Regions from separate parts of the Streptomyces sp. NPDC102437 genome, predicted to be linked through region 2. Evidence: riboswitches for the same ligand, from Rfam matches in the RefSeq annotation. Region 2 holds a riboswitch; the other holds the start of a gene.
The links. A riboswitch is a leader RNA that binds a small molecule or an ion and turns the genes downstream of it on or off. The one in region 2 is predicted to bind cyclic di-AMP.

Region 1 (3,398 bases), on a different contig from region 2:
CAGCAGCGTCGTCTTACCGGCGCCGTTGCGGCCGACGAGCGCGATGCGCTCCGGCCCGTTCACCTGGAGGGTTCCCTCGCGCAGCCCCCCGAACCGGGGCGCAGCCCGTTCAGACTCAGCACGGTGCGCCCGGTGGGCACCGCCGTGTGCGGGAGGCTCACGCGGATCCCGGCGTCGTCGCGGATCGCGTCGGCGGCCTCCTCCAGGCGTTCGAGCGCCTCGCCGAGGCGCTCCTCGTGGACGCCGCGAAGCCTGCCCGCAGACTCCTGTGCCGATCGCTTCCGGCGGCCCGCCAGGATCTTCGGGAGGCCGCCCTCGGCCTCCGCCTTCCGGCCGTTCCTCTGGCGCCGGGCCAGCTTCGCCTGTGTCTCCTCCAGTTCACGCTTCTGGCGGCGCACATCGGCCTCGGCGGCCCGCAACATCCGCCGGCGGCCTCCTGTTCGGCGGCCACGGCCTCCTCGTACGCCGACCAGCCACCGCCGTACCAGTTCACCGAACCGGTGCGGAGCTCGGCGATGCGGTCTACGCGCTCCAGCAGTTCCCGGTCGTGGCTGACCACGACCAGTACGCCCGAGCGCCAGGAGTCGACGGCTTCGTAGAGCCTGCGGCGCGCGAACACGTCGAGGTTGTTGGTGGGCTCGTCCAGGAGCAGGACGTCGGGGTGCTCCAGCAGCAGCGCGGCCAGCCGGAGCAGGATGGTCTCCCCTCCGGACAACTGCCCCACGGCGCGGTCGAGTTCGATGCCGCCGAGACCGAGCGATCCCAGTGTCGCCAGGGCCCGTTCCTCGACGTCCCAGTCGTCGCCGACCGTCTCGAAGTGCTTCTCGTCGACGTCGCCGGCCTCGATGGCGCGCAGCGCGTCGCGCCGCTCGGCGATGCCCAGGGCCCGGTCCACCCGCAGTGTGGTGTCGAGGGTGATGTTCTGCGGAAGGTGGGCGAGACTGCCGCCGACGGTCACCGACCCCTGGGACGGGCGCAGTTGACCGGCGAGCAGCCGCAGCAGGGTGGACTTGCCCGCACCGTTGGCGCCGACGAGCCCTACGCGCCCCCGGCCGATGCTGAGCGAGAGACCATCGAGGACGGTGGTGCCGTCCGGCCACCGGAAGGTCAGGGCCGAGCAGGTGAGGGAGGCGTGGGGGGTGGTGGGTGTCGCCATGAGTGTTCCTCGCATTCGCAAGCGCAGTGAAGGGGGCTTCGTATGCGAGCACCACGCGGCGACCGGGCAGCGGAAGGAGGTGCGGCGGTCCTGAAGAGCGAAGGACGGCTCATGCACCGAGGTCGCATCCACGCGGGGTCACGGGCAGTGCGAAGCACTGCTACTGCGTGACGGGCGTACGGGGAAAGCCGTACGGCGTGATGTTCGCGAACCTCAGATGCGCAACGTCCACCTCAATCGGAGATAACAGGACATCGAAACTGTAACGACCGGGGGGCGGAAAGGCAATGTCACCGGGTCTTGGCGATCACTGGGCGAAATGCCCGCTTTTGTGAATTCGTGGCGCGAGTCACGTTGGGCCCGGGGGGTGCCGTGCCCCGTGAGCCGGTTCCCTTTCCGCGCAAGGGGAGCGGGTCGTGCGGTGTGAGGTGGATTACCGAAATTCCCGTTAATCGATCTTGTGGGCGAATTGCATTCGGAAATTGGGGTCTTGTCCCGTTCGGCTCTTCTCGCCTACGGTCACCGTCAATCCGGACGGAACGCCGAATCCTGCCGCCGTCCGACCATCCGACCACCCATGCACGGCAGGAGCGGGGGACCCAGGTAAGCCGCCGGTCCGGAATCCGGAACGGCTCGGGGTGGAGCCGCGCTCGCGTGCGGCCAGGCATCTCCAGCCTGAACCCGACAGCTCACCCCGCAGGCGACGGAGAGGAATCCACCATGTCCGCAACGGGTACGTACCGTCGTCGCAAGTCCACCCCGCTGACCCGCGGTTTCATAGCCGTGGGCACCGGCGCCGCCGCGCTCCTGCTGCCGCTGCTCGGTGCCCACACCGCCTCGGCGGCTCCGGCACAGTCCGCCGCCGCACCGGCCGCGCAGTCCGCGACGTACACCAACGATCTGGACGGCTGGATCAAGGAGTCGCTGGCCGTCATGGCCGAGCACAACATCCCCGGCAGCTACGACAGCATCCACCGCAACATCATGCGCGAGTCGTCCGGCAACCCCCGGGCAATCAACAACTGGGACTCGAACGCCGCCGCCGGGACGCCGTCCAAGGGTCTCCTCCAGATCATCGATCCGACGTTCCGGGCCTACCACGTGCCCGGGACCTCGACGGACAGCTACGACCCGGTCGCCAACATCACGGCAGCGTGCAACTACGCGGCCGCCAGGTACGGCTCCATCGACAACGTCTTCGGGGCCTACTGACGTACGCGACACCGCCGCCGCACCGCCGGGTGCCCCGTCCCGAGGTCAGCCCAGCCTCGGGGGTGTCCAGTCGGTGTGGCGGAGGATCGTGCGGACCGTGACACGGGACGGCGCGAGACGCATCGCCGCGTTGCGCAGCGCGACGGCCGCCGGGTGGGACAGCTGCTGGCCCATCCGGCCGGCCTGCCGCGCGGCCCGCGCGACCGACTGGCTGCGGGGTCGGCGCTCCGCGTCGTAGCTGCCGAGCGCCGACTCGACGGTCGCTTCGCCGGACACTGCGGCGGCCAGTGTCGCCGCGTCCTCCAGTGCCTGGCAGGCCCCCTGGCCGAGATTCGGGGTCATGGCGTGCGCGGCATCGCCGAGCAGTGCCACCCGGCCCACCACGTAGAAGGGAAGCGGGACGACCAGTTCGTGGACGTCATGGTGCAGGACGGCATCGGGCCGGGTCGCCGCCGGCAGGGCGGGAATCGGGTCGTGCCAGCCGTCGAACCGGCGGCGGACCTCCGCGAGCGGGTCGGGATGGCGCACACCGGCGGGAGCGTTGAGCACCGCGTGCCACTCGGCCCTGCCGTCGGCGAAGGCGATGCGGCCGAACTCGGCCCCCGGTCCCCAGGTCAGCTCGAAGTCGGCACGCAGGTCGACCGGCGACTCGGTGATGGCGCGCAGCACCGTCGAGCCGCTGTGGGCCGGACGGGGGATGTCCCGGGAAGAGCAGGCCGCGCAACCGGCTGCCGATCCCGCCGACGGCCACGACCAGCTCCGCCTCCAGCCGGGTGTCACCGGCGGCCGGTCGCACCCGCGAGGCGTCGGACCGGTCGACGGACGTCACCTCGGCCCCGATGACCAGGGACTTTGGAGGCAGGGCCGCGCGCAGCAGGCGGTGCAGCTCGGCCCGGGGGATGCCCACGATCGGTGTCCCCAGCTCCCGTTCCAGCGCGGCACCGTTCATGCGCGCCAGCAGGCGGCCGTCCGGGGTGCGGGTGCCGCCGGTGTACTGGGGCCGCGCGGCCGCGCGCACCGCCGCCCCGAC
Region 2 (3,398 bases):
GGACTCCGCGCCGATCGGCGCGATCATGAACTCCTGGATGTCCACGTTGGAGTCGGCGTGCGAACCGCCGTTGAGGATGTTCATCATCGGAACGGGCAGCAGGTGCGCGTTCGGGCCGCCGAGGTAGCGGAAGAGCGGCAGGTCCGAGGCCTCGGACGCGGCGTGGGCGACGGCCAGCGAGACGCCGAGGATGGCGTTGGCGCCGAGCGAGCCCTTGTTCTCGGTGGCGTCCAGGTCGAACATCGCCTGGTCGATCAGCCGCTGCTCGGTGGCGTCGTAGCCGACGAGCTCCGGGCCGATCTGCTCGATCACGGCGAGGACGGCCTTCTCGACGCCCTTGCCCTGGTAGCGGTTGGGGTCACCGTCGCGAAGCTCAATGGCCTCGAACGCACCGGTGGAGGCGCCGGACGGAACGGCAGCACGGCCCGTGCTGCCGTCGTCGAGGCCGACCTCTACCTCGACCGTGGGGTTTCCGCGGGAGTCGAGGATTTCCCGGGCTACGACGACGTCGATGGACGGCACGAGGCATCTCCTTCTGGGATATGACGCTGGTTGTGCAGGGTCGCTTTGGCCTTGCGACAAGAGCCTAACCGGCCCGGCCCGATCAGTCGGCCGACCGCCCGACCCCTGGGACGAAAAAGGACCCGGGGGAACACATTGCCGGACAAACGGTCAGATTTTTACCGATCAGTAACTACAACAGTTGAACGGTCCGCCGCTCCCCGGAGCACGAACGGCAGCACCCCGGCCGGGCGCATACGGGGGAATGCGCGCCGGGCCGGGGTGGCACTCGGGGAGGAGCGAGCCGCGACTACTTCGTCAGGTGCAGCTGCTGACCCGGGTAGATCAGGTCGGCGTCCTTGACGATGTCCTTGTTCAGCTCGAACAGCTTCTGCCAGCCGCCCTTGACCTCGTGGTCGGCGGCGATCTTGCTCAGCGAGTCGCCGGAGACGACCTTGTACTCGCCGTCGCCCTTCTTGACCTTCTCGCCGGTCGGCGTGGTGACGGTCTTCTTCGACTCGGCCTGCGGGGCGGTGGTGCGGTCCGAGCGGGAGGCGGCGGGGGCCTCGGTGCGCTCGGCCGGCTTCGGCTGGACCTGCTGCTTCGGGGCGGCCGGGGCGCTCTGCTGCTCGGAGGCGCCGGAGCTCGCGGTCGAGTTGGAGGAGGAGTTCGAGGACGAGCCGGTGTTGACGCCCGGGTCGACGCCGTCGTTTGTCAGGTTGCCGGCGCCGGCGCAGCCCCAGGCACCGGGGCCCTGCATGTCGAGGAGCTTCTCGGCGGTGGCGATCTGCTGGGCCTTGGTGGCCAGGTCGGCGCGGGGGGCGTACTGCGTACCGCCGGCGGCGGCCCAGCTGGACTGCGAGAACTGCAGACCGCCGTAGTAGCCGTTACCGGTGTTGATGGACCAGTTGCCACCGGACTCGCACTGGGCGACGGCGTCCCAGGTGGCGACGGAGGCGGCGGAGGCGGCGGTCGCGCCCATCAGGGGCACGGCGACTGCGGCACCGGCAACACCGGCGAGCGTGGCGATGCGGACAGCCTTGGACGGGCGGCGGTGCTTGCCCTTGCTGGAAAGCAGCATGGAACTTCTCCTCACCGACGCCTACGAGGTGAGCTGTCGGGTTCGGGCCAAGTGAGTTGCCCGGTCGCACGTCCTAGCACGCGACTTCACCCCAAGCCGGTCCTGATGCGTCTTTCGACGATCGGGTCGGCGCTTACCTGGGTCCCCCGCTCCTGCCTACGGCGCTTTACGCGTCTGTTCCCTTCGACCGACGGCAGGATTCGGCGTGACGGTCGACGGGGCCCGCGGTGCGAGCGGTTCAGACCGTAAACATACGCAACCCTCACATTCAAAGATGGACACATCGGACAATCGTCCCTTACTCGCATCTGAAGAACTGTCGTTTCCGCAGGTGGGACGCGATGCGAAGGGCTCCCCGAACGCGACACGCCAGTTGACGCAAAGAGACCCATGTCTCACTTACGCATAAGTGGACATAGGTCCCTGAACTAGCCCAGTTTTTGGGGCGCTTTTAGTCGATTATCAGACTTCCCTCACTTGGCCTTCACGTCGAGATCGAGGCTCTGGCCAGGGAGGATGAGGTCCGGGTCGGCGCCGACGGCAGCCTTGTTGGCCTCGTAGAGCGCGGGCCAGCCGCCGGGAACCTTCTGTGCGTCAGCAATCGACCAGAGGTTGTCGCCGGCGTGGACGGTGTACGTGCCGTCGGCGGCCGGTGCGGCCGTGTCGCGCGCGTCCTTGCCGCCGCGCGAGGCGTGACGGCCCGACTCGCGGCCGTCGGCGTCCGCGCTCCGCCCCTTCTCGGCAGCCGGCGCGCCGCGGTGCTTGCCGCCCGTGCCGCTGGACACGTCGGGCGAGGCGGGCGATCCGGGGGACGGGGCGGTCGAGGCCGAGGGCTTCGGGGACGACGAGCTCTTCCCCGACGGCTTGCCGGACCCCTCCGAGCCGTCCGCGCCGTCCACGGCGTCCGTACTGTCCGAGGCGCTGCCGGACGGCGTGGCGTCGCCCGACGGGTCCGCCGACGCGTCGTCAGCCGGCTTCTCGCTCCCGGCCGGGTCGTCGGCAGGCACCGAGCCCGGGTCCACCCCCGGCAGCGTCCCGCCCACGGCCAGGCCGGAGATGACCGCGCAGCTGGGCCAGGCCCGCGGGCCCCGGTCGCCCAGCACCTTCTCGGCCACCTCTATCTGCTGCGCCCGGCTGGCGAGGTCGGCGCGCTCCGCGTACGCCTCACCGCCGTACGCCTTCCAGGTCTCCTGCGAGAACTGGAGGCCGCCGTAGTAGCCGTTTCCGAAGTCGGCACTCCACGCGCCGCCGCTCTCGCACTCGGCCACCCGGTCCCAGGTCGTGGCGTCGGCCGCGTGGGCACCGGACGCGCCGAGCAGCGGGATGGCGATGGCCGATCCGGTCACGCCCGCGGCGACGACGATGGCGGGTGCCTGACGGGGGCGACGGTGTTTGCCGTTCGCGGAGCCCATGGGGTTGCCTTCCGGGTAGCTGACGTGTGGCTGATGAGTCGAACGGTGAACCTAGTCGGGTTCGAACGGGAGTCACAAGTCGATGCAGCGCAGATCACGTGAAAGTCACAGAGTTGACGGTGTGTCACTTTTCACGTGGGCGGACCCGGGGGTGAACTCCACGGGAAGCGTGCGCAGTCCGCGCATGATGAGTCCGCCACGCCACCGCAAATCGGCAGATTCCACCGCAAGCCGCAGGTCCGGAAGGCGGTTCAGGAGCGTGGCGAGCGCGGTCTGCCCCTCCAGCCGGGCGAGCGGCGCGCCCAGGCAGTAGTGGATGCCGTGCCCGTACCCGAGGTGCTGATTGTCACGCCGTGCGAGGTCCAGCGTGTCGGGATCCTCGAAACGCTCCGGGTCGCGGTCGG

Region 1: linked by a shared signal. The riboswitch ahead of ACIRJP_RS26235 (transglycosylase SLT domain-containing protein) and the one ahead of ACIRJP_RS18090 (transglycosylase family protein) in region 2 are both predicted to bind cyclic di-AMP.

Annotation. Positions count from the first base shown of each region.
Region 1 is NZ_JBIWKI010000022.1:46,401-49,798, reverse strand. Features, by position in the region: partial or broken gene ACIRJP_RS26240 (ABC-F family ATP-binding cassette domain-containing protein) at 1-1,156, opposite strand, end outside; cyclic di-AMP (ydaO/yuaA leader) riboswitch at 1,719-1,872, shown strand; gene ACIRJP_RS26235 (transglycosylase SLT domain-containing protein) at 1,877-2,368, shown strand; partial or broken gene ACIRJP_RS26230 (FAD-dependent monooxygenase) at 2,414-3,398, opposite strand, start outside.
Region 2 is NZ_JBIWKI010000012.1:229,849-233,246, reverse strand. Features, by position in the region: gene eno (phosphopyruvate hydratase) at 1-522, opposite strand, end outside; gene ACIRJP_RS18090 (transglycosylase family protein) at 812-1,582, opposite strand; cyclic di-AMP (ydaO/yuaA leader) riboswitch at 1,586-1,756, opposite strand; gene ACIRJP_RS18085 (transglycosylase family protein) at 2,056-2,994, opposite strand; gene ACIRJP_RS18080 (cytochrome P450) at 3,100-3,398, opposite strand, start outside.